Regions from separate parts of the Janthinobacterium sp. 1_2014MBL_MicDiv genome, predicted to be linked through region 2. Evidence: predicted binding sites of a transcription regulator. Region 2 holds the regulator's gene; the other holds the start of a gene.
What was found. Region 2 encodes sigma-54, which starts transcription at its own class of promoters, with help from an activator protein. Its sites were predicted from a motif close to TGGCANGNAANCTGCTTT; they were not measured.
Positions count from the first base shown of each region.

Region 1: YQ44_RS22240 (beta-propeller fold lactonase family protein) is a predicted target of sigma-54. The motif match lies at 3,780-3,797, and genes of this name have one in related genera.

Region 1 covers NZ_CP011319.1:5,154,310-5,169,331, reverse strand. Annotated here, with positions in the region: gene pedF (cytochrome c-550 PedF) at 24-509, shown strand; gene YQ44_RS22250 (substrate-binding periplasmic protein) at 525-1,358, shown strand; gene YQ44_RS22245 (TonB-dependent receptor family protein) at 1,519-3,657, opposite strand; gene YQ44_RS22240 (beta-propeller fold lactonase family protein) at 3,921-4,817, shown strand; gene adh (aldehyde dehydrogenase) at 5,153-6,673, shown strand; gene YQ44_RS22230 (DUF779 domain-containing protein) at 6,727-7,116, shown strand; gene YQ44_RS22225 (methanol/ethanol family PQQ-dependent dehydrogenase) at 7,166-8,911, shown strand; gene YQ44_RS22220 (porin) at 9,200-10,360, shown strand; gene YQ44_RS22215 (4Fe-4S binding protein) at 10,419-12,524, shown strand; gene YQ44_RS22210 (FAD:protein FMN transferase) at 12,514-13,524, shown strand; gene YQ44_RS22205 (sigma-54-dependent Fis family transcriptional regulator) at 13,526-15,022, opposite strand, start outside.
Region 2 covers NZ_CP011319.1:5,656,546-5,671,567, reverse strand. Annotated here, with positions in the region: gene YQ44_RS24570 (TonB-dependent receptor) at 1-594, shown strand, start outside; gene YQ44_RS24565 (hypothetical protein) at 591-1,028, opposite strand; gene YQ44_RS24560 (MipA/OmpV family protein) at 1,123-1,959, opposite strand; gene YQ44_RS24555 (hypothetical protein) at 1,982-2,458, opposite strand; gene YQ44_RS24550 (type II asparaginase) at 2,618-3,712, shown strand; gene YQ44_RS24545 (MOSC domain-containing protein) at 3,992-4,843, shown strand; gene YQ44_RS24540 (GGDEF domain-containing protein) at 4,878-6,074, shown strand; gene YQ44_RS24535 (monovalent cation:proton antiporter family protein) at 6,075-8,054, opposite strand; gene YQ44_RS24530 (KpsF/GutQ family sugar-phosphate isomerase) at 8,163-9,173, shown strand; gene YQ44_RS24525 (KdsC family phosphatase) at 9,173-9,706, shown strand; gene lptC (LPS export ABC transporter periplasmic protein LptC) at 9,751-10,362, shown strand; gene lptA (lipopolysaccharide transport periplasmic protein LptA) at 10,388-10,981, shown strand; gene lptB (LPS export ABC transporter ATP-binding protein) at 10,981-11,736, shown strand; gene YQ44_RS24505 (RNA polymerase factor sigma-54) at 11,741-13,219, shown strand; gene hpf (ribosome hibernation-promoting factor, HPF/YfiA family) at 13,289-13,651, shown strand; gene YQ44_RS24495 (enoyl-CoA hydratase/isomerase family protein) at 13,806-14,891, shown strand; gene rapZ (RNase adapter RapZ) at 14,936-15,022, opposite strand, start outside.

The sequences.
Region 1 (15,022 bases), 500 kb from region 2:
CCAAAAAAACCAAGGAGACCAGCATGACCTATTCCATTCCTACCCTGCTCGGCGTGGCGGCTGCCGGCGCTGTCGCCCTCACTTCCCTGCTGACCTTGCCCGATGCCTATGCGCATGGCAATGTCACGCCGCAAGGCGTCGACACCACGGGCTTGCCCAAGGTGGGCGACAAGTGGCTGGAGCAGAATCCGTACCGGGGCAACAAGCTGGCCTTGACTGTGGGCACCTCGGCCTACAACCAGAATTGCGCGCGCTGCCACGGCATCGAAGCCATCTCGGGCGGCATCGCGCCGGACTTGCGCCAGCTGGACCGCGATTGTTTCAGCATCAAGAATGAGACAAAGAAACAAGCGTGTTACAAGGAAACGGACAATTATTACCTGGCGACCATACGCCATGGCAAAGTGCGCAACGGCGCCGTGTACATGCCGCCGTTTGAGGGCGTGTTCAACCAGGAAGCCATGTGGGCCATCAAGACCTACCTGGAAACCCGCCGCGAGTCGAACTGATCACGAAGGAATCCCATGCGTTCATTCCAACTCCGGCGCGCGCGCGCGATGATTGCGCTCGCTTGCCTGGCCCTGTGCGCGGCCGCGCCGGTACGCGCCGACTGGCAGAAAGTGCAACAGTCGGGCAGCCTGAAGGTGGCCGTGTATAGCGAATTCGCCCCGTTTTCCGACAAGGGCGCGGGCATCGATATCGACATTGCCGAAGCGCTGGCGAAAAAGCTGGGACTCAAGCTGAGTCTGCTGCCATTTCCCGCCGGCGAAAACCTGAATGACGATTTGCGCAATATGGTGTGGAAGGGGCATTACCTCGGTTACGGTCCAGCCGACGTGATGCTGCACGTGCCGGTCGATAAAAAACTGATGGCCGACAACGACAAGGTCGAGATCTTTGCGCCGTATTACGTGGAAACCGTGCGCCTGGCACGCCGCACGCAAGCCGTGCCGCAGTTCGATGGCGTCGCCTCGCTGGCCGGCAAGCGCATCGGCGTGGAAAAGGTATCGATCGCGGCCATGCTGATGCTGGGCGAAGACGATGGCAAGTACCGCGACGACGTGCGCATCTTCGACACGGCCGCCGAAGCCTTGCAGCAATTGCAGGCGGGGCAGCTCGATGCCGTGCTGGCGAATCGCTCGGAAATCGAGTCCGTGCTGAAAAGCGATCCGGCCTTCGCCGTGAACGAAGTGGCGTTCGCCCGCTTGCCGCGTGCCGGCTGGGCCGTGGGCCTGGCCGTCAGCCGGCAGCAACTGGACGTGGGCAAGCTGCTGCTGGCGGCCATGAACGAGATGGCTGCCAGCGGCGAATTGAAAGCCATTTTCGAGAAACATGGGGTGAAGGAAGCGCGGCCCTGAAGTCTCGCGCTCCAGTTGAAAAGCCCGCGCATCGGACGATGCGCGGGCTTTTTTATCATCAGAACGCCTGAACACTGTTCAGGGCAAGGCGCATTGCCACAGGCAGTACGAACAGTACGACCAGGCAATGCAGCGCTCATGGACTTTTTTTCAGGTGTACTTAAAAAGTGTATTGGGCGCTGACACCCAGCAACCAATTGCGCCCCGGCGCCGCTTCATAGTAGCGCTTGTTGCTATCGCCGACGATGACGGAACCCACGTAGGTCTTGTCAAACAGATTGTTCAGGCGGGCAAATTCCTTGAAGCGCCAGTTGCCCATGCTTTGCTTGGCATTGAACCGCGCATTGAACACCGTGTAGCCGGGCGCCGGTTTTTCGCTGTTGCTGTCTTCCGCATACACCTGGTTGCTGGCGACGCTTTCCAGCGCCGCGCCGAAGCGGTCGAGCGTATCTTTCCAGGCCAGTTCCGCGAACAGATTGGCGCTGGGAACGCCTGGCAAGCGGCTGCCTTCGCTAACGGCGCCGAAGGCCTGGTCATACACGGCATGCAGGCTGGTCAGCGCCACCTTCGTCGTGAAGCCATACGGCAGGCTGGAATCGAGCGACACTTCCATACCTTGGCGTAAGGTTTTGCCGCCATTGCGGTAGCTGGTGCGCCCGCCGCTGGAACTGTCCACTACCAGTTCGTCGTTGGTCTTGATCTGGAACAAGGCCGCGTTCACATGCGTATTGTTGGCGACCCTGGCCTTGACGCCCGCTTCCAGGTTGGTGCTGGTGGCTGGTTTTAAATTGAAATTGAAACCGGCGCCCGTGCCCGAGTAAAACAGTTCGTTCAGGGTGGGCGCCTCGAAGCCGCGCGCGGCGCTGGCGTACACGTTGACGTTCGGCGTCAGCTTGTAGAGCAGGCCCAGCACTGGCGTCGTATGGCTGAAGTCCAGGCTGCCGCTATCGTTGCCATTGCTGAGGAAATGGTCGTTGACCGAAACTTTCATTTTGCTATAGCGCAAACCTGCGCTGAGCAGCCATGGACCGCTTTGCCATTCCGTCTGGATATACGGATCGAGGCTGGAGACGACATCCTGCTCGTCGCGGCGCAGCTTGCCCTTCACGCCAAACGTGTTGCCGATGAAATTTTCATAGCCGGTGCGGTCATCGCTGGAGCGGCCATAGTCGATGCCGATGGTGGTGCTCAGTTTGCCACCGGCCAGCTGGTTCACATGCAGCCAGTTGGTGTCGATGCCGTAGAACTGGCGCTGGAAGTCGACCACGCCGCCTGAGTGGCTCGCTGGCGCCTGAAAACCCTTGGTAAATGCCTGGTATTGGATCACGTCGCGGTTGCCGCCATACACCATCACATGCAGACGGTCGTCGCCGAACGACTGTTCGTAGGTGGCGCCGATCTGTTGGTGGTCGATGCTCTTGCGCGTGTTGTAGCGCTCGGCCAGGGTGCGTTTCGGGTTTTGCGTGTCGCTCGCGTCGATTTCGCCGGCGCGCGGGTCGCGGGCAAACGTGGTCCAGGTGGCGCCCAGCGGGTCTTGCGTGTTGCCTTGATGCAGGCTATTGGCGACGATGGTCAGCTTGCTGTCCGCGGTGGGCTTGACGGTGATCTTGCCGAACGCCTGTTCGCGCGTGGCGGCGCTGTGGTCGCGGAAGCCATCCGTGCGGAAGCGCGAGCCGTCGAGCACGTAGCCGATGGCGCCCGCCTGGCCTTGCGTCGAGACATCGACCTTGCTGGTGCCATCGCTGCCGCCCGTCACATTCAGTTCGACGGATGGGGGCTTTTGCCCATCCTTGGAAAACAGCTGGATCACGCCGCCCGAGTGGTTACCGTAGATGGCAGAAAACGGTCCGCGCAGCACTTCGATGCGCTCGGCCGTATCGAGGTTGAAGGTGGCGGCCTGGCCCTGGCCGTCGGGCATGCTGGCAGGAATGCCATCGCTGATCAGCTTGACGCCGCGCACGCCGAAGGCCGAGCGGGCGCCGAAGCCGCGCGACGAGATCTGCAAGTCTTGTGCGTAGTTCTGGCGATTCTGCACGACCAGGCCCGGTACGGCAGCCAGCGCTTCCGAGGCGTTGACGCGGATTTGTCCATCCTGGATGCGGGCGCTGTCGACCACGTCGATGGAGGCTGGTACTTCCTGGCTGGGATGGGCGATGCGGCTGCCGCTGATGACCACCGTGTCCATCAGTTGCCCGCCAGCCAGGTCTGCCGCCTCGGTGGCGAAAGCGTGGGGGGCGAAGGTGGCGCTGCCGGCGACAAACAGGCTGGCGATGGTGTTCAGGCGGAAACGATGCTGCATGCGGATTCTCCAATGTGAATAAAAGCCTGCTTGACCGCGTGCGCGGTACAGGTCTGCATAGTTTTATCAAGCAATATGCCTGCCATGTCTCCATTGGTGGGCTGAAATTATACGCCTGCCAGTGGCACGGCGTTTGCATACAGCAATTGTCACCTGCGCCGCTCCCGCGCGCTTTTCCTGTGTTTTTCATTGAAAAGGTGATTATGCCCAACTTCTTCTTACGCTTGCTCCGGGTTTGCTGGCTGCTGCCTGTGTTGGCCAGCATGGCGGTCCAGGCCGCTCCTTTTGCCTATGTTCCCAATGAAAAATCGGGCACCCTGAGCGTGATCGACACGGCTACCGACCTGGTGGTACGCCAGATTGCGGCGGGCAAGCGTCCGCGCGGCATCGCCGCTGATCCCGGCGGCCGGCAATTGTTTGTCACGGACGCGGCCAGCAGCGCCTTGTTGTTGATCGATAACGCGGCTGGCACGCCCATGCGCAGTGTGGCGCTGGGCAAGTCGCCCGAAGGCGTCAGCGCATCCCTCGACGGCAGCCATGTCGCCGTGGCCGTCGAGGAAAACAATAGCGTGGCGCTGATCGATGGCCATACGGGCGACTTGCTCGCGGATATCAAGGTGCAAGGACGTAACCCGGAACACGCCGTCTTCAGCCCGGACGGGCGCTGGCTGCTGGTCGGTGCGGAAGAGGCCGAGCAAGTCGACGTCATTGATGTGGCGCAACGCCGCCAGGTGGCTTCCATTGCCGTGGGCCTGCGCCCGCGCGGCATCGGCTTCAGCCCCGATTCCACCCGCGCCTACGTGGCGTGCGAGCTGGTCAATGGCGTGTACGTAATCGACATGATGCAGCGCAAGGCCATCGCCACTATTCCCGCTGGCAAGAATGCGAATGGCATCGTCGTCCATCCCGGCGGCAAGCAGCTGTATGTGTCGAACGGTATCGACGGCACGGTAATGGTCATCGATACGAGGAGCAACAAGGTGACGGCGACTATCCCCGTCGGCAAGCGTCCGTGGAATATGGCCATCACGCCCGACGGCGCCAAGCTGTACGTGGCCAATGGCCGCTCGAACAGCGTGTCTGTCATCGACACGGCCAGCGCGCGCAAGGTGGCCGATATTGCCGTGGGCGAATTACCGTGGGGCGTGGTGATTCGCTAGGCACAGCTGTTCCAGTCTGGCACACCTGTTCCATTGTGCAGCGGACGCGGACTCGAGCCCGCAAATGGCCAGGCTGGTGCGGATTGGAGCAGGGTATTGGCGCCTTGTTCAAAAACGCAAACGCTGCGCCGTGGCCAGGCTGCCCGCACCTGACGGGAATCAATGCGCCGATATTGACGCCGCTCCCTTGTAACAGCAGTAAAACCCGCTAAGTTTGTAGTGGGGTGGCGAGCTGGCACGGCATTTGCGGAGGACTGCGTGTACTCACCCCATCTGTACCAGGACGTTTGACTTAAGCAGCAATATTCCAATTCTACAAACCGATAGAGGACGACATGAATCTCGCAGACATCAGCAAACTGGGCGTCGCCAACCCTTTCAAGCAACGTTACGATAACTACATTGGCGGCAAGTTCGTGGCCCCCGTCAAAGGTGAATACTTTCCCAACATTACGCCGATCACGGGCTTGCCGTTTTGCGAAATTGCCCGCTCCACGACGGAAGACGTCGAGCTGGCGCTGGACGCCGCCCATGCCGCCAAGGAAGCCTGGGGCAAGACGTCGCCTGCCGAGCGCGCCAATATCCTGAACCGGATCGCCGACCGCATCGAGCAAAACCTCAGCCTGATCGCCACGGCGGAAACCATCGACAACGGCAAGCCCATCCGCGAAACGATGAATGCCGATATTCCGCTGGCCATCGACCATTTCCGCTACTTCGCCGGCTGCATCCGCGCCCAGGAAGGCTCCGTCGCGCAAATCGATGCGGAAACCTATGCCTATCACTACCACGAGCCGCTGGGCGTCGTGGGCCAGATCATCCCCTGGAATTTCCCGATCCTGATGGCCGTGTGGAAACTGGCGCCGGCCCTGGCCGCCGGCAATTGCGTGGTGCTGAAACCGGCCGAACAGACGCCGGCTTCCATCATGGTCTTGATCGAGCTGATCGGCGACCTGCTGCCGCCGGGCGTGTTGAACATCATCAATGGTTTCGGCCTGGAAGCGGGCAAGCCGCTGGCGTCGAGCAAGCGCATCGCCAAGATCGCGTTTACGGGCGAAACGGGCACGGGCCGTCTGATCATGGGTTACGCGGCGCAAAACCTGATTCCCGTCACCCTGGAATTGGGCGGCAAGTCGCCGAACATCTTCTTTGAAGACGTGATGGATGCCGATGATGACTATTTCGACAAGTGCCTGGAAGGCTTCACGATGTTTGCGCTGAATCAAGGCGAAGTGTGCACCTGCCCATCGCGCGTACTGATCCAGGAATCGATCTACGAGAAATTCATCGAACGGGCCCTGAAGCGCGTGGCCGCCATCAAGCAGGGCAATCCGCTCGATACGGCCACCATGATCGGCGCCCAGGCGTCGCAGGAACAGCTGGAAAAAATCCTGTCCTACCTCGATATCGGCCGCCAGGAAGGCGCCGAGGTGCTGGCCGGCGGCGAGCGCAACACGCAGGCGGGCGATCTCGAGGGCGGCTATTACGTGCGTCCAACCGTATTCAAGGGCAACAACAAGATGCGCATCTTCCAGGAAGAGATTTTTGGTCCCGTCGTGTCCGTCACGACCTTCAAGGATGAGGCTGAAGCCTTGGCGATCGCCAACGACACCCTGTACGGCCTCGGTGCCGGCCTGTGGACGCGTGACGGTTCGCGCGCCTTCCGCGTGGGCCGCGCCATCCAGGCGGGCCGCGTATGGACGAATTGCTATCACCTGTACCCGGCCCATGCCGCGTTCGGTGGCTACAAGCAATCGGGTATCGGCCGCGAAAACCACAAGATGATGCTCGACCACTACCAGCAAACGAAGAACTTGCTGGTGAGCTATAGCCCGAAAGCGCTGGGCTTCTTCTAAACCGGCAACAGGCGCCGCGCCCTTAGCCAGGAGCGGCGCGCAGAAAGGATGCCATGAGTGCAGCAATTGCCAGGGTGGTCGCCACCGATGCGGCGCTGGAGATGATGGACAGGTTGCGCGAGCGTCACGGCCCGTTGATGTTTTTTCAGTCGGGCGGCTGCTGCGACGGCAGCACGCCCATGTGCTACGCGCTGGGCGAGTTCGATATCAGCGACACCGATATCTATCTCGGCAATCTGAATGGCACGCCGTTCTACATGGGACTCGAGCAATTTGCATACTGGGAGCATACCCAGTTGATTATCGACGTGGTCGATGGCAATGGCGGCATGTTTTCACTCGACAACGGTACGGGCAAGCGCTTCCTGACGCGTTCGCGCCTGTTTACCGATGAAGAGTGCGCCTTGCTGCATGCCCAGCCGCGTGAACACGGCAGCACTTGAAACATACACATACTAATAACAGAGGGAGATGATTGTGCAGAAAAAAATCATGGGGGTAGTCGTCAGTGTGGGTTTGGCATCCCTGGCGTCGTTGGCCCAGGCGGTCGACGTCGGCAATGTCACCAGTGCCATGCTCGACAGCACGGCGAAGAATCCAGCGAGTATCTTGTCGTTTGGCATGGGTACGCAGGGGCAGCGCTATTCACCGTTGACGCAAATCAATGACAAGACCGTGGCCAAGCTGGTACCGGCCTGGTCGTTCTCGTTTGGCGGCGAAAAGCAGCGCGGCCAGGAATCGCAGCCATTGATTCACAACGGCAAGATGTTCGTCACGGCTTCGTATTCGCGCATCTTTGCCATCGACTTGAAAACCGGCGCCAAGCTGTGGAAGTACGAACACCGCTTGCCGGACGGCATCATGCCCTGCTGCGACGTGGTCAACCGCGGCGCGGCCCTGTTCGGCAACCTGGTGATCTTCGGCACGCTCGACGCCTACCTGGTGGCGCTGGACCAGAACACGGGCAAGATCGTCTGGAAGGAAAAGGTCGACGATTATGCGGCCGGTTACTCGATGACGGCCGCGCCCCTGATCGCCGAAGGCTTGCTGCTGACGGGCGTGTCGGGTGGCGAGTTCGGCATCGTGGGCCGGGTCGAAGCGCGCAACCCCATGACGGGCGACCTGGTGTGGAGCCGTCCCACGGTGGAAGGCCATATGGGCCACCGCTACGACAAGGATGGCAAGGCCAGCGACAATGGCATTTCCGGCACGGCGAACAAGACGTGGCCGGGCGAGTTGTGGAAAACGGGCGGCGCCTCGACATGGATGGGTGGCACCTACGATCCGCAAACCAAGCTGGCGTACTTCGGCACAGGCAATCCGGCGCCATGGAACAGCCATTTGCGCCCCGGCGACAATCTGTATTCGTCCTCCACCGTGGCGCTCGACGTCAAGACGGGCCAGATCAAGTGGGCGTATCAGAACACGCCCAACGATGCCTGGGATTTTGATGGCGCCAACGAGTTCGTCACCTTCGACATGGATGGCAAGCGCTACGGTGGCAAGGCCGACCGCAACGGCTTTTTCTATGTGATCGACGCCAGCACGGGCAAACTGCAGAACGCGTTTCCGTTTGTCAAGAAAATCACCTGGGCCAGCAGCATCGACCTGAAAACGGGGCGGCCGAACTTCATCGCCGCCGGCCGTCCTGGCGACCCGACCAAGGGAGAGGAGGGCAAGAAGGGCACGACCGTGTTTGCCGCGCCGGCTTTCCTCGGTGCCAAAAACCAGATGCCGATGGCGTACTCGCCGCAAACCAAGCTGTTCTATGTGCCGGCGAATGAATGGGGCATGGATATCTGGAACGAGCCGATCAGCTACAAGAAAGGCGGCGCTTTCCTCGGCGCCGGTTTTACCATCAAGCCCCTGTTTGACGACTACATCGGCGCCATGCGTGCCGTCGATCCGAAGACGGGCAAGATCGTATGGGAAATCAAGAACAATGCGCCGTTGTGGGGGGGCGTGATGAGCACGGCCGGCAACCTGGTGTTCTACGGCACGCCGGAAGGCTTCCTGAAAGCCGTCGATGCGAAGACGGGCAAGGAGCTGTGGAAGTTCCAGACCGGTTCCGGCGTCGTGGCGCCGCCCGTCACCTGGCAGGATGGCGACACGCAATATGTCGCCGTCGTTTCCGGCTGGGGCGGCGCCGTGCCGCTGTGGGGTGGCGAAGTGGCGAAGAAGGTCAACTTCCTCGAGCAGGGCGGTTCCGTATGGGTCTTCAAGCTGGCATCGAAGTAATGGGGTGAAGCGCCCGGGCCACTCGGATGGGTGTCTCCCTGTCCGCCGGGTGTTTTCTTTTTGCTGACGGTCCAGGCCGTCAGTTTTTTGTTTACTTGCCAGCGGCAAGCGCTGGCGGCGGTCAAAAATTGAACACCGTCAGCAGCGACTGGTCCGCCGTTGCACACATTGAAAACGGATTTCCCCTTTCTCCGCCTTGTGTATTGCTGGGCACGCTTATTGCCAAAGATTGAGCTACATCAATCACTGGTGTGCACACTAAAAACACAGAAGAAAAGGGGAGAAAACATGAACGCATTCATCAAGCTGGGGAGCCTGGGGGCCATGACTATCGCAACGATGGGACAGGCGCAAGCCGTCGATATCAAGGCCGGCGACTGGACCGTGTCGGTGGGCGGCATCGTCAACGCCTACTACACGCAAGTGTCGTGCTCGGGCGACGCGGTGGGCGGGCTGGCGCTGGGCGGCCGGGCGCTCGGTTGCGGCGGCGAGAAGGACCGCACGACGATCGGCAACGGCTTGCTGCCGAATGGCTTGATCACGTCCGCCTCGTCGCGCCTGGGCGAGTACGATGTGAAAGCCTTGATCGGCATCTATAACTCGACCGCCACGGACAGCGCCATCAGCCAGAACAGCGTCGTCGATGTGCGCCAGGCATTCTTTACGTTCGGCAACGAGCACATGGGTACCTTCAAGCTGGGCCGCGACTACGGCATGTTCGGCGCAAATGCCATTCTGTCCGACATGACTTTGCTGGGTTCGGGCGCCCCCGTGCAGGCCACGCAGCGGGGCCGGGTGACCCTGGGCCATATCGGCGCAGGCTACACCTATCTGGGCAACTATGGCCAGATCATGTACACCTCGCCGAAGTCCGGTGGCTTCGGTGTCGACGTGGCCTTGGTCAGCCCCGTCTCCGATACGCCCATCGTGGCAGGCCCGACGTATTCCTCGAAGTCGAGTCCGCAAGTGCAGGCGCAGCTGACGTATGCGCAGGACGGCTTGAAAGCCTGGCTGGGCGTGAAGTCGCAAAAATTCACCTCGAAAACGACGGGTGTCGATGACCTGACGATGCGCGGGGTGGAAGTGGGCGGCTCTTACCAGATGGGTCCGGCAGGCGTGCTGCTCAATTTCCAGGGAGGAAAAGGGTTGGGCATCCTTTCCGATGCAGACCAGGGTGATACCAAGTCGAAGAACTGGCTGCTGCAAGGCACGTACAAGGCGACGGACAAGCTGAAACTGGGCTTGTCCTACGGCATCAGCAAGAACGATGACGATACGGCCGGTACGGGCGGCTTGAAGTCGAATGCCAACCTGACCCTGGGGGCGTATTACGCGCTCAATAGCGCCATCACCCTGGTGGGCGAACTGGGCCAGACGCGCTCGAAAGGCTTTGCCGGTGGTGAAGCGAAGATGAATGGCGTGTCCCTGGGCGGCATCATTTTCTTCTAAGCAATCAATGAATGCGGCGCCTTGCGACAGGGCGCCGCGCGGAGCACGGTACATGCGGATGATGCGGTTGTTTATCGGATGCTGGCTATTCCTGTTTATCCTGGGACAGGCGTGGGCGGGCGTGCTCGCCAAGGCCGAGCTGGTGCGGCGCTTTCCCGCGCCGCTCGTGGTGGGCGACAAGGAAACAGACTTGCCCGTCTGGCCCCTGTTCAAGCAAAACGCCACGGCCACGGAGCTGGTCGGCTATGTCTTTGAGTCGGTGGACCTGGCGCCCATTCCCGGCTTTTCCGGTGTTCCCGTCAATTTGTTGATCGCTATCAATCCACAAGGCGGGTTTCTCGATGTTGCCGTCCTGTCGCAGCATGAACCCGTGTTTCTCGATGGCCTAGGTGAAGCGCCGCTGTTTCAGTTCGTCAAGCAATACCAGGGTTTGTCGCTGAAGCAGAATATCGCCATCGGTGCGAAGAGCAAGCGCGCGCCAGACGCCACCCACGCCGATATCGATGGCGTGTCGAAGGCCACGGCCTCCGTGCGCATCATCAACCAGAGCGTGCTGGCGTCGGCCTTGAAAGTGTCGCGCAAAAAACTCGGCTTCGCGCAAGGCCGCGATCCGGACCAGATCGCCCGCATCCGCCTGGAGGTGCAGCAGAAGCTTGATGTCGCGCAGATGCTAGGCCAGGGTTTGATCCAGCATGTGCGCCTGAGCAACAAGGACGTGGAAACCCTGTTTGCAGGCAGTGCCGGCGCGGGACTCGATGCCGAGGCTGCGCGCGACCCGGATGGCGTGTTCATCGACCTGTACCTGGCGTATGTTTCCGTCCCCACCGTGGGGCGTAATCTGTTGACGGAGCGCAGCTGGAACAAGCTGCGCAACCGGCTCGACGACGGCGATCACGCCATCCTCGTCATGTCGCGTGGCCGCTACAGCGTGCTGGGCGACGATTTCGTGCGCGGCACCGTGCCGGAGCGGCTGTTGCTGAAACAGGATGGTTTGCCGATCGACATGCGCGACCTGGACCTGGAATTACAGTTGGCGGATGCATCGCTGTTGCCGACGGAGAATGTCGCCGTGTTGCGTATCATCAGCCAGGCGGGACTCGACGCGGCCAGCCCGCTGGCGTTTACCTTGCCCATCACGCGCAGCAAGGGCATCGTGTATCCCGAACGCATCGCGCGCAACGTCGACTTCAGCTACCGTTTGCCGGCCGCGTTTTATACGGCGCCGCAAGGCGACGATGCCACGTGGCGCGGCACGTGGAAGGGGCGCAGGATGGAACTGATCTTGCTGCTGGCCGGGCTGGTGCTGCTGGCCGGCGCACTGGCCAGCCAGAAACGCCTGGTGCGCGATGGACGGCAGTTCGTGTGGTTCCGCCGCCTGTTCCTGCTATTTACCATCGGTTTCATCGGGTACTACGCGCAGGGACAGTTGTCGATCGTCAATCTCACGGGTGTCATCCAGGCAACGATGGCGGGACGCAGCCTGGGTTTTTTCCTGTTTGATCCGATGACGGTGATTTTGTGGATTTTCGTGTTGCTCAGTCTGCTGCTATGGGGGCGCGGCACGTTTTGCGGTTGGCTGTGCCCGTTTGGCGCCCTGCAGGAATTCACGGGCAAGCTGGGCCAGTGGCTGCGTCTGCCACAGTGGAAGGTCAAGCCGCGCCTGGACGGGCGTTTGAAATGGATCAAGTATGGATTGCTGCTGGCGATTCTTGGCAGCAGCTTTTTTGCCGGCCAGGTCACGGACCAGCTGGTGGAGCTGGAACCGTTCAAGACGGCCATCACCTTGAATTTCGCGCGCGCCTGGCCGTTTGTCGCGTATGCCGTGGGCTTGCTGCTGCTCAGCAGTGTTTCCTACAAATTCTTTTGCCGCTACCTGTGTCCGTTTGGCGCGGCGCTGGCCCTGCTGGGACGCTTGCGCCTGCTCGACTGGATTCCCCGCCGCAAGGAATGCGGCACGCCGTGCCAGACTTGCCGCCACCGTTGCGAGTATCAGGCCATTGCGCCGAACGGGAAAGTCGATTATGGCGAGTGTTTTCAATGCATGGATTGCGTGGTGATTCATGCCAGCGATGAAAAATGCGCGCCCTTGATGTTGGAGATCAAGCGTGCCCGCACCATCCCGATTGCCCGGGCCACGGCAGAGGAGAGCAGTAATGCAGCGTAGAACATTCATGTCCGCCGCCATCGGCAGCGTGGCAGGCATGGCGGGCTTGTGTCTGCCTGGCAGCATGGCGCGTGGCACGGCCAGCGCCTCCGGTGTGCGCCTGTATCGTGGTGCGGCGTTGGCGTTTGGCACGACCATCGCCGTCACCGTCCTGCACCGCGAGCAGCGCCAGGCCGAGCTGGCCATCGAAGACGCCTTGCATGCGGCGAGGAATATCGACCGCCTGATGAGCATTTACAGTCCAGCGAGCCAAGTCTTCCAGCTCAATCGCGATGGGCGGCTGTCTCGCCCCGATCCGCACCTGCTGGCCGTGCTGGCACAGGCGCAAGCGTTGTCGCAATGGAGCGATGGTGCATTTGATGTCACGGTGCAACCGTTATGGCAGCTGTTTCGGGCTGCGGCCGGCGAGGCAAGCTTGCCGCTCGATGCGCAACGGCGCGCGGTGCAGGCGCGGGTAGGGTGGCGGCAACTGGCGTGGAATAGGCGCGAAGTGCGTTTTCTTCAGCCTGGCATGGCGCTGACCTTGAATGGTCTGGCGCAAGGTTACGCGGCGGACATGGCGCTGGCCGCCGTGCGGGCACGGGGCGTGCGGCATGCGCTGCTCGACACGGGCGAGTTCATCGCGCGGGGGCAGCGTGCCGTGCGTCAACCCTGGACCCTGGGCATCCGGGATCCGCGCGACAGTGAAATTCTCACGGCCACGTTAAAAGTGGAAGGGCGCAGCGTGGCCACCTCCGGAGACTATGAGTGCACGTTTACGCCAGACTTTGCGCATCATCATATCTTCGACCCATCGAGCGGCGATTCGCCGCTGGAATTGGCCAGCGTGACCGTGGTGGCGCCTACGGGCTTGCTGGCCGACGGCTTGTCGACCACATTCATGGTGACGGGCGCCGCACGCGCGCATGCGATGACTGCGCAAATGGACGGCGTCGACTTGATGACCATCGACAAGCAGGGCCGGCGCAAGATGTCGCCCGGCTTTCCCCGTCTACTTTAGGTTATTTCAGATGCGGTACCTTGCGATAGATCGTATTGCGCGACACGCCCAGGGCCCGTGCCGTAGCCGAGACATTGCCGCCGTGGGCATCGAGCGATTTGAGGATCACGCTTTGCTCCATTTCCTCCAGGTTGGCGCCGGCGGCGATCATGCGGTCGGTGCTGGCGCTGGTGGCACTGGCTTGCGTCATTTCAATATCGTCGAGGAAATCATCGGGCATGTGGCGCAAACAGATTTCGTGCTCGTCGCCGGCCATGACGATGGCCGTGCGCAGCAAATTGGTCAGCTGGCGGAAGTTGCCTGGCCATTTGTGCTGGTGGAACATGTGCAGGATGTCCGGCGCCACCGTGTAGCGCGTATCGGGCGCTTCCGTCGCCAGGATCTTTTTCACGACCGTGTCGAGGTCCGTGCGCTCGCGCAGCGGCGGCAGCTTGACCACCAGGCCATTCAGGCGGTAATACAGGTCTTCGCGGAACAGTCCCTTGGCCATGCGTTCGCGCAAATTGTGATTCGTGGCGCAAATCAGTTCCACATTCACGGTGATCGATTTGCTGCTGCCCAGAGGCGTGACCATGCGCTCTTGCAGCACGCGCAACAGCCGCGCCTGCAGGCCGAAGGGCATGTCGCCGATTTCATCGAGAAACAGGGTGCCGCCATTCGCCTGCAAGATCTTGCCGATGGCCCCTTTCTTGCGCGCGCCAGTAAAGGCCCCGTCTTCATAGCCGAACAGTTCGGATTCGATCAGGGTTTCCGGAATCGAGGCGCAGTTGACGGCGATGAATGGCCCCATGGCGCGTGGAGAATCATTATGGATGGCTTGCGCCAGCAATTCCTTGCCGGTGCCCGTTTCCCCCATCACGAGGATGGGGATGTCGCGCCCCAGCACCTTATTGACCTTCTCGATCACCAGTTCCAGTTGCGGATCGCCCGTGCGCAGGTAGCGCAGGCCGGACAGGCGCCGCGCCGCATTGGCCGCATGGCTGGCCGGCGCGGGTATGGCTGTCGGTACCGCGTTGATATCGCTGTGATCGGTGCCAGAAGCAAAGCCATGCTGGAAGACACTATTGCTCAGTCGTAGCTGCGCGCGACCATAGACGCGCACGCCGCTGTGCATGCACAGGTTTAGCAGGCCTGGTGCTGCCGTGCGGTAATGGTCGTACAGGGCGGAGACGGGCAAGCCGAACAGGGAGCTGAAGGTGTGCGACTGCAATGCTGCAAAGGAGAGACCCAACTGGAACAAGCCATTCTTGTTTGCCGACAGAAAGCGTCCACCAGGTGTGAACGAGGCGATGCCTTCCATCAAGGTGCCGATGAATTCCGGGCGCGCATGGAAATGCACGGTGATGGCATCCTCGAACGTGGCGGAGAATAGCTGGTTCTCGATCATCAGCGCCGACATGCGCACGAGGGCCATCGTATGCTTGTGGAAACTGCGCTGATCGCTCGAGACGTCCAGCACGCCGATGACATTGCCGCGGTGGTCGGTAATGGGAGCGGC
Region 2 (15,022 bases):
GTCTTTGCGCCATACAAGTCCAGGCAGATGGAGGCTGGCGTCAAGCTCGACCTGGGAGAATTCGCCCATACGCTGAGCGTGTATGAAATCAAGCGGCCCAGCAGCTATGTCGACCCCGTCAGCAATGTCTTTTCATTTGGCGGCGAGCAGCGCAACCGCGGCATCGACTGGGGCTTCTTCGGTTCGCCCGTGCGCGACGTGCGCCTGATGGGCGGCGTCGCGTACGTGGATCCAACCCTGGCGAGGACAAATAACGGCGTCAATCAGGGCAAGCAGGCGGCCGGCGTGCCCAGGCTGCAGGCCAAGCTGGGCGTGGAATGGGATGCGCCACCCGTGCCGGGCCTGACCCTGACGGCGAACGCGACGTCGGCGTCGAAGCAATACATCAACGAGGACAATTCCCTGTCGGTACCGGGCCGTACCGTGTATGACCTGGGTGCGCGCTACGCCACCCGCGCGGCGGGCCGGCCCCTGACCTTGCGCGCCAGCGTCAGCAACGTGGGCAACAAGGCGTACTGGGCGCTGCCGCAATGGACCAGCCTGGGCTTGGGCGCGCCGCGTACCTTCATGCTGTCGGGGACGATGGACTTTTAATACGTTTCCAGCGCTTCGCTGCGCGTGCCGCTGGCCTTGTCGGCAATGGCCAGCTGGCAGCGGTTGTCGATGACCTTGGCGTCGAAGCGGTAGCGGGCGCCGGGCTGGAAATGCATGCGGAACATGTGGATCGAGGTTTCATTGCCGCCCGTGGCCAGGGTTGTATTGCTCAGGCAACGCACGACGAGGCGGTGCTGACCGCCGTCGAGCGCGATTTCGGGCGCCTCGCTGGCCAGCTTGCTTTTATCGATCAGCAAGATGTCGGCATGGCAGACGCCGGGCGTGAGCAAGCCGCAAAAACTCAGCGGCGACTGGTAAGCCTCGATGATGGCGGGCGTGCCGGGGCCGTGCGGCCCGGCATACGGCGGCATGCTGCGGCACGCGGGCAACAGCGCGGCAAGCAGGGTAATGGGAATGAGTTTGCTGGCGGCCATGGACAATGTGCTGGCGCGCGGCGGATGCCACGCAAGCCAGACTTGCCATTATCTATAATTTTTTCTTGGATGCAATATTTTTTGTCTGCGCCGCTTAGTCATCGGCGCCGCGCGCTGGACTGCCCGAGCGGCGCCACGTCCACAGCAGGCCGATGCCGGCCGAGGTGCCGCTGTTCTGGCGCAGCAGCGGACTGGCGCGGTTGGCGGCGCCCGTGTACGTATCGTAGCGAACAAAGGCAAAGGCGCGCCAGTCCGGGTGCAGCCGGTACGAACCGCCCAGGCCCAGGCGGGTGAGCATCAGCCCGCTTTTGGCCGCGTATGCAGGGCGTTGATCGGTGGCAAATGCGGGGCTGACGCCATAAAAATAGTCGTTGATGGCGGCATTGCCCAGCACGGCGCCGGCGCTGGCGTCCAGCTGCCACGCCTGGTCATCGCCTTGCAGCGCGTACACGAGGCGCGGTTCGAAGGTGGCGCCCTGGCGGCGCAGGCCGCCGCGCGCTTCGATGACGGCGCGCAAGGGCAGCTCCAGGCCCAGGCGGCTATTGCGGGTCGGTTCGGCCAGCTTGACCTTCAGGCGCGGGCCAAATTCCACCAGCGTGCCGAGGTCCGGCATGCCGCGCCGGGCCGGCACGTCGCTGGAGCGGGCCGGCAAGGACAGCGCGAAACCGATATCGAAGTCGAGTCGGTCCGTATCGAACAGGCGCGCACCCACGCCGGAGCGGTCGGCGCGCAACACTTTCCCGCGATAAATCAGATAGGACAGGGCCAGCGTGCGCGTCGAGCGCTCGCTGGCGCCGGGATAGGCGGGCGTGACGGCCGTGCCGCCAAACACGCCCGCTTCCCACAGGGGCAGGGCGGGTTCGGCGGCATACGCCGGCGCCAGCGCGGCGCAGAGAACGGATGTTGCCAGCAACGTGCGTGCGATGTGCATCGCCAACTCCCATGCAGTGCGGCTATGGCGGCGTGCCGCAAGGCTGGCCGACAGGCAGCGATTCCAGGTCGGCAAACGCGCCCAGCGCCCACGATTGATGCCAGCCCAGTTCGTTGCGCACGGCCAGCGCTTCCGCCGTCTTGCCCTGGCGTTCATACAGGTCGATCAGCGCCTTGTAGCTGAGGGCACTCGATTGCGTGCTGCGTTTCGCCAGCGCGATGGCATTGCGAAAATGAAATTCGGCCGCGTCGTAGCGGCAGGCGGCGCTGGCGGCGCGTCCCGCCTGGTGATGCAGCCGCGCCTGCCACGCGAGGTCGCCCCGGCCCAGTTCGACATTGTCCACGGCCGCCGCGTAGCTGCGCATGGCTTGCGCCCAGTCGCCCTGGCTGGCCGCTGCGCGTCCGAACTGTTCCTGCTGCGCCGCCATGCGCAGTTCCACCTGCGTGGAGCAGGCGGCAAGCGTGGCCAGGAGCAGGGCGGGAACAAGGCGGCGTCGCATGGTCAGGAGCGGGAGTGTGTGGACATGGCGCCACTGTAGCGCATGGGCGGGCGCGCACGTTTGCGCGGCTTGGATGAATTGGGGATTTGTCCGGGCAGCGATGACATATAATTTGCACACGACTTTGTTATCTTTGACATATCACCTCACAGGAGCACCATGTTTTCACGTAAATTCCATTCTTGTGCACAGCTGATGCTGGCTACCTTGCTGATGGGCTTTGTCGCCGCCTCGCCTGCGCGCGCGCAGCAAGCGGCCGTCAAATTGCCGAACGTGGTGATCCTGGCCACGGGCGGCACCATCGCCGGCAGCGGCGCCGACAGCACCACCACCGTCGGCTACACCTCGGCCACCGTGGGCGTCGAGCGCCTGATCGCCGCCGTGCCGGAACTGAAGAAAGTGGCCAACGTGAAAGGCGAGCAAGTGTTCCAGATCGCCAGCGAAAGCATGGGCAACGAACACTGGCTGACCCTGGCCAAGCGCATCAACGTGCTGCTGGCGTCGCCCGAGGTGGATGGCGTGGTCGTCACGCACGGCACCGACACCATCGAGGAAACGGCGTATTTCCTGAACCTCACCGTGAAGAGCCACAAACCGGTGGTGGTGGTGGGCGCCATGCGGCCATCGACGGCCATCTCGGCCGATGGCCCGATCAACCTGTACAACGCCGTCATGCTGGCGGGCAGCAAGGAAGCCGTGGGCAAGGGCGTGCTAGTGGCCTTGAACGACCAGATCAACGCCGCGCGCGAAGTGACGAAAACGAACACGTCCACCACCGACACCTTCAAGTCGCCGGAACTGGGCATGCTCGGCTACATCCAGGGCAGCAAGGCCTTCTTTTACCGCCAGTCGACGCGCAAGCACACCTTGGAAGCGGAATTTGACATCAGCAAGCTCGATGCCTTGCCGCAAGTGGACATCGTCTACGGCTACGCCAATATGAACCGCGTCGGCATCGACGCCTTCATCGCCGCCGGCGCCAAGGGCATCATCCATGCGGGCGTGGGCGATGGCAGCGTGGCCGCGCAAATGAAGCCGGCCCTGGTGGAAGCGCGCCAGAAGGGCGTACTGATCGTGCGTTCGAGCCGCGTCGGCCAGGGTATCGTGGCGCGCAATGGCGAAGCCAATGACGATGAACTCGATAGTGTTGTCTCCGATACGCTGAACCCGCAAAAAGCCCGCATCCTGCTGATGCTGGCCTTGACCAAGACGAATAGCACGCAAGAAATCCAGCGTATCTTCTACACGTACTGATCGCCGCTGCGCCGGGCCAGCCTTATCGGCTGAGCTTAAGCAGGGCGTAATAAATTATTGGATGTCCGACTTCCATGCCCGGCGCCCTGCGGCCTTGCCCGCTGCTGGCAGTGCTTGCAATGCTTCGCAGCGGGCGCCTTGCAGAGCATCCGGTTCTGTTCGTCATAACGTCACAATAATTTCCCACGACCTACTTGGCCGATTTACGCTTGCCCGCTTTGCTGCCATACTTCGCTTCTGAACAATTTCCTGGCAGAAGCTGAGATACTGCCCCGGCCCATGGCTATCCTGTCCGACATCATTCTGTACCCCATCAAATCCTGCGCCGGCATCCACCTGCGCGAGGCGGTCCTGACGCATACCGGGTTGATGAGCGAGCACGTGTTCGACCGCGAATGGATGGTGGTGGACGAACAGGGCCGCTTCCTGACCCAGCGCGAACACCCGCGCATGGCGCTGATCGTGCCGCGCATCAAGGCCAGCACGCTGGAGCTGCGCGCGCCGGGCATGCTGCGCCTGGAAATCGAACTGGGTTTGCCCGATCCGCAACGCGCGCCCATGCTGGACGTGCACGTGTGGGACGATACGCTGCGCGCCTACGATTGCGACGACGTCACGGCCGCCTGGTTTTCCAATGCCATCGGCGTGCCGTGCCGCCTCGTGCGCTTCCACCCGGACGTAGTGCGCGCCACCAGCGCCAAGTGGACCGATGGCGTGGCCGCGTCGACCATGTTTGCCGATGGCTACCCCGTGCTGGTCGCCGGTGCCGCCTCGCTCGATGACGTCAATGACAAGCTGCGCGCTGCCGGCCGCGACGCGCTGCCGATGAACCGTTTCCGGCCGAACCTGGTGATCGGCGGCATCGGCCCCTTCGAGGAGGATTACGCCGACTTCCTGCAATTTGGCGCCACCGTGCTCAAACCCGTCAAGCCGTGTTCGCGCTGCCCGATTCCCTCGGTGGACCAGGCCACGGGCGTGCCGGGACCGGACCCGCTCGACGTCATGTACGGCTACCGCGCCAAGCCCGAGCTCGACGGCGCCATCTGCTTCGGCATGAATGCCATCGTCACGCAAGGCGGCGATGAGCGTATCGTGGTGGGGCAGGACATCGGTTTCGAACTGGCATTTTAAGCATGGCGCCCGCACACAAGGGTTTAAGGTTTCTATGAATCAAGCAATTTCGCCAGAGCCAGGCCAGCCGGGGAGCGATGCCAACGCGCCGGCCCAGCGCATTGCCAGCCTCGAAGCCGAGAACCAGGCCTTGCGTGCGCGCATGGCTTTCCTGCTGGAACAGGTCGAGCGCAACCACGACATCATGTGCCGCCACCAGGCGTTCGACCTGGAAATCGTCGGCGCGTCCACGTTTCCCGAATTGATCGGCACCATTTTTCGCACCTTGCCCGTGATTTCCGACCTCGACGGCGTGACCCTGAGCCTGCTCGACGAGGATGACGATATCGTGCTGGTGATGGAAAAGCTGGGCGTCGACTTCAGCGCCTTCCCGCAGTTGCTGTTCGTGCATGAAGTGGCGCAGCTGGGATTTGCGCCGCAAGCGCCCGTGGCCGAGGGCGAGGCGGCCCTGCCGCCCATGCCGCTGCTGGGGGCGTTCGACGCGGCCGTGCATGGCCCGCGCTTTCCTGAAATCAGCGTTCCCTTGCGCAGCGTGGCGCTGGTGCCCTTGCTGCGCAACAAGCGCCTGATCGGCAGCCTGAACCTGGCCAGCAGCGACGTGACGCGTTTTACGCCCGCGCTGGGCACGGACTTCATCAAGCACATGGCATCCATCATCGCCATTTGCCTGGAAAACGTGATCAGCAATGAAATGCTGAAATACATCGGCCTGACCGATTCGCTGACGGGCGTCTACAACCGGCGCTATATCGACCGCCGCCTGCTGGAGGAAATCGCCCGCGCGCGGCGCCAGAATTATTGTATTTCATGTATGTATATCGACATCGACCACTTCAAGCTGGTCAATGACACGCATGGCCACCAGGGCGGCGATGAGGTGCTGCGCGAAGTGGCCACGCGCATCCGCAAGGAATTGCGCCGCTCCGATGCGCTGGGACGCTTCGGCGGCGAGGAATTCGTCGTGCTGCTGATCGATGCCGACCTCGATAGCGCCACTTTCGTGGCCGAGCGCATCCGCGCCAGCATCGCCGACACCATGTTCGACTTGCCGGGCAGCGCGCAAACGTGGGTCAGCGTGTCGATCGGCGTGGCCAGCCTCGAGGCGGACGCGGCGCTGCTAGCCATCGAAGCCGTGGCGCAGCAACTGGTGGCGCACGCGGACCAGGCCCTGTACCAGGCCAAGGCCGGTGGACGCAACCGTGTCGTCAGCTGGCAGGCGCAGGGCGAATAATTATTTCAGTAGCAATGTTTCTGCTTTGGCTACGGCGTCGGCTGTGCCGCGCAGCACCACCACGTCGCCGATGGCCAGCTGGGTCTCGGGCGTGACTTCAAGGCGGCCGCGGCCGCGGCGGATGGCCGTCACAAAGGCGCCGCAGGCGGCCACGTCGATCGTGCTCAGGGGCAAGCCCACGCACTGGGCGCCGTCGCTGACGGTGACCGTGTGCAGGCGTTCCAGCTCGGCATCGTCGCCGGCGTCGCTGGTGCCGTGGAAATAGCCGCGCAGCGACGCATAGCGCTCTTCGCGCGCCGCCTGCACGCGGTGCACGACGCGGCGCAGCGGCACGCCCATCATGATCAAGGCGTGCGAGGCCAGCATCAGGCTGCCTTCCATCAATTCCGGCACCACTTCGGCCGCGCCCGCCTTTTTCAGCTGGTCGAGGTCGCTGTCGTCGTGGCTGCGCACGATGACGGGCAAGGTGGGCGCCAGCTCATTGAGCAAATGCAATAATTTGAGCGCCGACGGTGTGTTGGCATACGTGATCACGACGGCGCTGGCGCGGTAGATGCCGGCCGCCACCAGGCTTTCGCGCCGGCCCGCGTCGCCATACGATACGTGGGCGCCCGCCAGCTGCGCCTCCTGCACCCGTTCCGGGTCCAGGTCCAGCGCGTGGTATTCGATCTTTTCTTCCGCCAGCAGGGTGGCCAGGCTTTGCCCGCTGCGCCCGAAGCCGGCGATCAGCACATGTTTTTGCGACGCCATGGTGCGCGTGGCGATCCTGGTCAGCGCCAGCGACTGCATCATCCAGTCGTTGGCCGCCAGTTTCATGACGATGGCGTCCGACTTGGCGATGAGGAAGGGCGCCACCAGCATCGACAGCACCATCGACGCCAGCACCACCTGCACGACGAAGGGGTCCATCAGCTTGATGCCGCCGGCCAGGTTCAGCAGGACGAAGCCGAATTCGCCCGCCTGCGCCAGCGCCAGGCCCGTGCGCAGCGAAACGCCCGTCGACGAGCCGAACAGCCGGGCCAGGCCCGCGATCAGGGCAAACTTCAGCAGCACGGGGCCGCACAGCAAGAGCAGCACCAGCCACCAGTTGTCGAGCACGACGCGGATATTGAGCAGCATGCCGACGGTGATGAAGAACAGGCCCAGCAGCACGTCGCGGAATGGCTTGATATCCTCTTCCACCTGGTGCTTGAATTCCGTCTCGGAAATGAGCATGCCGGCCACGAAGGCGCCCAGGGCCAGCGACAGCCCGGCCCGTTCCGTAATCCAGGCCGCACCGAGCGTGATCAGGAGCAGGTTGAGCATGAACAGCTCTTGCGAGCGGCGCTTGGCGACGATGGTCAGCCAGCCGCGCACCATCTTCTGGCCGATGAACAGCAGCAAGATCAGCACGACCAGCGCCTTGCCGCCGGCCCAGGCCAGGGTTTCGGCCAGGTTGTCCGAATCGCGCGTCAGGGCGGGGATGAGGATCAGCAAAGGCACGACGGCCAGGTCCTGGAACAGCAGGATGCCGATGATCTTGCGGCCGTGTTCGCTTTCCAGTTCCAGCCGTTCCGTGAGCATTTTCGAGACGATGGCCGTCGACGACATGGCCAGCGCGCCGCCCAGGGCGAATGCGGCTTGCCAGCTCAGGTGGATGTAGGCGGACAGGTAGCGGGCGACGAACCAGCCGAAGACGACGGTGGCGACGATGGTGGTGACCACTTGCGCCATGCCGAGGCCGAAGACGATGCGCCGCATGGCGAGAAACTTGGGTAGCGAAAATTCCAGTCCGATGGAAAACATCAGGAAGACGACGCCGAACTCGGCCAGCGTATGGCTCGCTTCGTTTTCCGCCGCCAGGCCCAGCGCATGGGGGCCGATGACGATGCCGACCGCCAGGTAGCCCAGCATGGGCGGCAAATGCAACATTCTGAAAGCGACCACGCCCAGTACGGCGCTGCCGAGTAACATCAGGGTCAGTTCAAGCGAGGAAAACATGGGTTGCCCGGGAAGCTCAGTGGAAATCGTTGTTTGTTGTGACTGGCAAGTTTTTTGCTTTCCTAATTCGTTTATACTTTGGGCATGAGTGTAACCCATGAAAAAACAATGCTGAAAGCTTTTGATCGAATTGACATGCAGGCGACCACCGAGCGCGCCGTGGCGCTGGCGCGCACCACCCTGCAGATCGAGTCCGACGCCATCGTTGCGCTGCATGCGCGCCTGGCCACGGACGACAGTGTGGGCCGCGCGGTGGCAATGTTGCTAGAATGCAAGGGGCGTGTCGTCGTCTCGGGCATCGGCAAGTCGGGCCATATCGCGCGCAAGATTGCCGCCACCCTCGCTTCCACCGGCACGCCGGCCATGTTCGTGCATCCGGCCGAAGCGGCCCATGGCGACCTGGGCATGGTCACCTCGGACGATGCGTTTATTGCCATATCGTACTCGGGCGAATCGTCCGAACTGATGGCCATCATGCCGGTCGTCAAGCGCATGGGCGGCGTGCTGATCGCCATGACGGGCAAGCCGAATTCGAGCCTGGCCCAGCTGGCCGATGTGCATCTGGATATTTCTGTTGAGAAAGAAGCCTGTCCGCTGAACCTGGCGCCGACGGCCAGCACCACCGTCACCCTGGCCCTGGGCGATGCGCTGGCTGTGGCGCTGCTGGATTTGCGCGGCTTCAAGGAAGAAGATTTCGCCCGCTCGCACCCGGGCGGCGCCCTGGGCCGCCGTCTGCTGACGCACGTGCATGACGTCATGCGCAGCGGCGAGCAGGTGCCGAAAGTCGCCGTGCAAGCATCGTTGCTGCAGGCGCTAGAGGAAATGACGAAGAAGGGCATGGGCATGACGGCTGTCGTCGACGCGGACAACCGCCCCGTGGGCGTGTTTACCGACGGCGACTTGCGCCGCATGTTCGAGCGCGTGCAGGATTTCACGAAAGTGGCGATCCGCGACGTCATGCATGCGCAGCCGCGCAGCATCGCGCCCGAGCGCCTGGCCGTCGATGCCGTGGCCGTGATGGAGCAGTACCGCATCAACCAGATGCTGGTGGTCGACGCCGATGGCAAACTGGTCGGCGCACTGCATATTCATGACCTGACACAAGCGAAGGTGATCTGATGGAGAGCGTGGCGGACAACCTGGCGCGTGCGGCCAAGGTCAAACTGATGATCTTTGACGTCGATGGCGTGCTCACCGACGGCAGCCTGCATTTCGGCCCGGACGGCGAAATGATGAAGACGTTTAATGTGTATGATGGCCTGGGCATCAAGCTGCTGCAGGAATCGGGCGTGCAGACGGCCATCATCAGCGCGCGCCGCTCGGCCATCACGGCGCGCCGCGCGCAAGATTTGGGTATTACCCATGTGCATCAGGGCGGCCACGACAAGCTGACGCCGTTTCGCGAATTGCTGGCGCTGACGGGCTTGACGGAAGAACAATGCGGCTATATCGGCGACGACGTCATCGATGCACCCATCCTCAAGCGCGTCGGTTTTGCCGTCAGCGTGCCGGGCGGACGCCCGGAAGTGCAGGGCCTGGCGCACCACGTGACGCAGGCCGGCGGCGGCCGTGGCGCCGTGCGCGAGATTTGCGAATTCCTGCTGCGTGCACAGGACAACTATGCGCGCGTCATGGCGCCGTTCCTGGAGTGAGGCGCGAGCCTTGCCGCCAGTAACATTTGAAAGAGTGAAGCAATATGCGTAAGCCAGGAGGCGCCCATCGCTGGCGCATGATTTTTACCGTGCTGGGAGCGGTCGTGTTCGCGCTGGGCAGCTTTTGGCTGCTCGAAGTGATGAACAAGAATGGCCAGGATATCACGGCCAGCAAGCACCTGGACGAACCCGACTATTTCATCACCAATTTCAGCCTGGTGCGCATGGATTTGACTGGCAAGCCCAGCTATATCGTATCCGGCACCAAGCTCACGCATTACCCGGCCGATGATTCATCCGATATCGACCAGCCTTTCGTGCGCAAGCTGACGCCCGGCATGCCGCCGATGAACATGAACGCGGAGCTGGCGCATATCGACGAGGGCAATACCCGATTGCAGCTGCACCGCAAGGTCGTGATCGACCGCGTGGCCAGTCCCAAGGCGCAGAACCTGACGCTCAAGACGGAAGCACTGACGGTGTTCCCCGATGAAGAGCGCATGGAAACGGACGTGCCGGTCGACATGCTGATGGGGGTCTCCCACGTGACCGGCGTGGGCATGAAAGCCAATAACGCCACCGGTGTGGTGGAAGTGCAGCAGGCGCTGCGCATCGTCCTCCCGCCGAAACCGCGCCCGGCCGCGGCGGCACACTGACAGAATGAAACAAGGAAACCATAATATGAAGAACATCTTGCTGTTGACTCTATTGTCGACCGTCTGCTCGCTGGGCGTGATGGGTGCGGCGCATGCCGAGAAGGCCGATTCCGAGAAGGAAGCCGTCATCACGGCCCAGCGCGGCCAGATGGATGACATCAAGCAAGTCCGTACTCTGACGGGCGACGTGGTGCTGGTGAAGGGCACCTTGACCATGAAGGCGGGGCGGGCCCTGATCACGGAAGACCCGCAAGGCTACCAGTTCATCACCTTCTGGGCCGATCCGGGCAAGCTGGCCACCTTCCGCCAGAAGCGCGATGGCGCGGGCGACCTGTGGGTCGAAGGCGAAGCGGAGCGCGTGGAATACGATAACAAGACGGAAGTGGTGAAACTGTTTTCCAAGGCCAAGCTGACGCGCCTGGAAGGCACGAAAATCACCGATGTGGCCAATGGCGCCTTCATTTCATATGACAGCCGCAACGAAGTGTTCAAGATGGAAAACAGTGACAGCGGCACCAGCGCCCCGGGCGCCGGTAGCGTGCGCATGGTGATCCAGCCGAAGACCAAGGCACCCGCGGCGGAGAAAGCGCCGGCGGCGCCCGCGCCAGGAAAGAAATAATGGAAAATACACGTTGCGGCAGTACCCTGATCGTCCGCGGGCTGCAAAAGACCTATGGCAAGCGGCAAGTCGTGCATGATGTTTCGCTGCAAGTCGAATGCGGTGAAGTGGTGGGTCTGCTGGGGCCGAACGGCGCCGGCAAGACCACCTCGTTCTACATGATCGTCGGCCTGGTGCCGTCGGATGGCGGTACCATCGATATCAGCGGCGTGGATATTTCCAGGCTGCCGATCCACCGCCGCGCGCAGATGGGCCTGTCCTATCTGCCGCAGGAAGCGTCCGTTTTCCGCAAGCTGACGGTGGAAGACAATATCCGCGCCGTGCTGGAAATCCAGACCGTCGAAGGCCGTCCGTTGACGAAGGCCGAGATCGAGGAGCGCCTGGATAAATTGCTGGCCGACTTGCAGATTGAAAAGCTGCGCGAGAACCAGGCCCTGTCGCTGTCGGGCGGCGAGCGCCGCCGCGTGGAAATCGCCCGTGCGCTGGCCACGGACCCGCGTTTCGTGCTGCTCGACGAACCGTTCGCCGGCGTCGACCCGATCGCCGTGATCGAAATCCAGCGCATCGTGCGTTTCTTGAAGGAGCGCAATATCGGTGTGCTGATCACCGACCATAATGTACGCGAGACGCTGGGTATCTGCGACCGTGCCTACATCATCAACCAGGGCTCGGTGCTGGCGTCGGGACGCCCCGACGACATCATCGCGAACGAGTCGGTACGCCGGGTCTATCTGGGCGAACACTTCCGCATGTGAGCCAATGAAACAATCATTGCAGCTGCGCACCTCGCAGCACTTGGCACTGACGCCGCAGTTGCAGCAATCGATACGCCTGTTGCAATTGTCTACCCTGGAATTGCACCAGGAGCTAGAGCAGCTGTTGACGGACAATCCCCTGCTCGAGCGTCTCGACGATCCGCTCGACCGCTCGTTGCGCCTGCTGTCCGATGGCGCCTTGAGTTCGACGGCCGCGCCGGCCGAGGCACCGCCCCAGCCACCGAGCCAGGAGGCGCCCGCCGCGCCGGCCGAAGCGGATGGGTTTGACGGCGAGGCGGGCGAGAGTCCGGCCGCCATGGATGGCGGCGACAGCGACTGGAGCGAAGCGAGCCGTGGCAAGGCGCCCGACGACGAAGATGCCCGTCCGCAACTCGAAGCCCATCACTGCACCTTGCGCGAACACCTGATGGAGCAGATGCGCGTGACGGTGCTCGAATTGCGCGACCGCGCGCTGGTCGAGCTGATCATCGACGCCCTCGACGACAATGGCTACCTGGAAGAGTCGCTCGACGACATCCTGGCGCGCCTGCCGGCGGAGCTGGACATCGACGCCGACGAGCTGCGCACGGCACTGGCGCTGCTGCAAAGCTTCGATCCGCCAGGCGTGGGGGCGCGCAACGCCTCCGAATGCCTGGCGCTGCAAATCAAGCGTTTGCCGCATATCGCCCTGGTGACGCGCCGCATGGCCATCGTCATCGTGGAAAAGCACCTGGCCTGGTTTGCCCAGCGCGATTTCAACAAGCTGAAAAAAGCCCTCGATTGCGACGACGAAGACTTGCGCGAGGCGCAGACCGTGATTCGCCTGTGCAATCCGCACCCGGGCGCCGTGTTCGCTTCCGACGTTTCCGACTACGTGGTGCCGGACGTGGTTGTCAAGCGCGCGCGCAATGGCTGGCAGGTGACGCTGAACAATGACGTCATGCCGCGCCTGCGCGTCAATGCCATGTATGCCAACCTGCTCAAGCAGGGCAAGGGCGAAGGCGCCATGGGTGCACAGTTGCAGGAAGCCAAGTGGCTGATCAAGAATATGCGCCAGCGCTTCGACACGATCCTGCGCGTGGCGCAGGCGATAGTAGAAAGACAAAAGAACTTTTTCTCGCATGGGGCCGTTGCCATGCGCCCCCTTGTGCTCCGTGAAATAGCTGATACACTGGGTTTACACGAGAGTACTATCTCGCGGGTAACAACTCAAAAGTACATGCTGACCCCGCACGGCATGTTCGAGTTGAAATATTTCTTTGGTAGCCACGTCGCCACCGAAGCGGGGGGCGAAGCGTCATCGACGGCGATACGGGCATTGATCGTGCAACTGACAGGAGCAGAAGACCCTAAAAATCCTTTATCCGACAGTAAGATTGCGGACATGCTGGGAGAACAAGGCATGGTGATTGCGCGACGTACTGTTGCCAAATACCGGGAAGCGTTGAAAATTCCGCCAGTGAGTCTGCGTAAGTGCTTGTAGTTTTTTCGGTTCCTCTGCGGGCCGGATACGATGGATACCGCACGAACCCGATCATCTTTAGGAGTGTGTATGAATCTCACCATCAGCGGACATCATCTCGAAGTGACACCAGCCATTCGTGAATACGTACAAACGAAGCTGGAGCGCGTGAAACGTCATTTCGATCACGTTATCGATATCGCCGTGATTCTGACCGTGGACAACCTCAAAGAGAAAGAAAAGCGTCAAAAGGCCGAAGTCAACCTGCGTCTGAGTGGCAAGACCGTCTATGTGGAAAGCCTGGCGCAAGACCTGTATGCCGCGATCGATACCCTGATCGACAAGCTGGACCGGCAAGTGATGAAATACAAAAGCAAAGTGCAAGGGCACGGTAAAGAGGCGATCAAGCATCTGCCAGACAACTCAGAGGATGAAGCCGTCGTCGCCGTCTAAGGCCACCCGCTTCTCGCAGTTGTGATCAACTAAGGGCGCACATCTTGCGCCCTTTTTTGCGCCCGTCACCCTTGCGCACGGATCGCCTGGCCGAACGCAAGGTTGCTCCTGCAGGCGCTAGAATGTTGGCACTTTCACTTCTTGCCTGCCTGCCATGAGCGACTTCGTCCACACCTCCATCCGCAACCGCACCGCGCACATCGTGCTCGACCGCCCGAAAGCCTTGAATTCCCTGTCGCTGGAGATGGTGCGCACCATGAGTGCCGCCTTGCTGGCCTGGCGCGACGATCCGCAGGTGGACGCCGTGGTGATACGCTCGAGCAGCGAAAAAGCCCTGTGCGCCGGCGGCGACATCCGCTTCTTTTACGATGCGGGCCGGGCCACGCCGCAGGGTGGCAGTGCATTGCTGGAAGATTTCTTTACAGAAGAATATGCTTTAAATCATTTAATCCATTTCTATCCGAAACCGTATATCGCCGTGATGGATGGCGTGGTGATGGGCGGCGGCATGGGCGTGGCGCAGGCCGGCCCCGGCAACCGCTTGCGCATCGTGACGGGCCGCACGCGCATGGCCATGCCAGAAGTCAATATTGGCCTGTTCCCCGATGTGGGCGGCAGCTATTTCCTGTCGCGCCTGCCTGGCCAGCTGGGTCTGTACCTGGGCTTGACGGGCCTGACCATCGGCGCGGCCGATGCGCTGTATACAGGGCTGGCCGATGTGTATCTGCCGGAGACGGCCATGGAGGCGCTGGCGGCCCTGTTCGAGTCGACGCCCGGTGAAGGCTTGCCGGTGGCCATCAAGGCCCTGGCGGCGCCATTCCAGGCGCAGGCTGGCGTCTCTGTGCTGGCGGCCGCGCGCACGGCGCTGGACCGCCATTTCAGTGCCGCTTCCGTGGCGGCCATCATGGCATCGCTGGCGCAGGATGACAGTGCGTTCGCGGCCAAGGCGCTGGCGGCAATGCGTTTGCGCTCGCCGCTGATGATGTCGGTCACCCTGGAATTACTGCAGCGCGGCGCACACCTGGGCGTGGCCGATTGCCTGCGCATGGAGCGCACGCAGGTGCGCCACAATTTTGCGCATGGCGAGGTGCTCGAAGGCGTGCGCGCGCTGGTGGTCGACAAGGACAATGCACCGCGCTGGCAGCCGGCCAGCCTGGACGAGGTCGATGCGGCCATGGTGGCGCGCTTCTTTGCACCGGTCTGGCCGGCGCAAGCGCATCCGCTTTGCCATCTGAATTAACAGGGCCACATACAAGCGACGCGCGGTCGCCTGGCGTTCTAGTTCTAGCTACGTTCGCGGTGGCGCAGGACGACGCGTTCATTCGGGCTGAAATACTGCGCCAGCCGTTCCGCCATGTACACGGAGCGGTG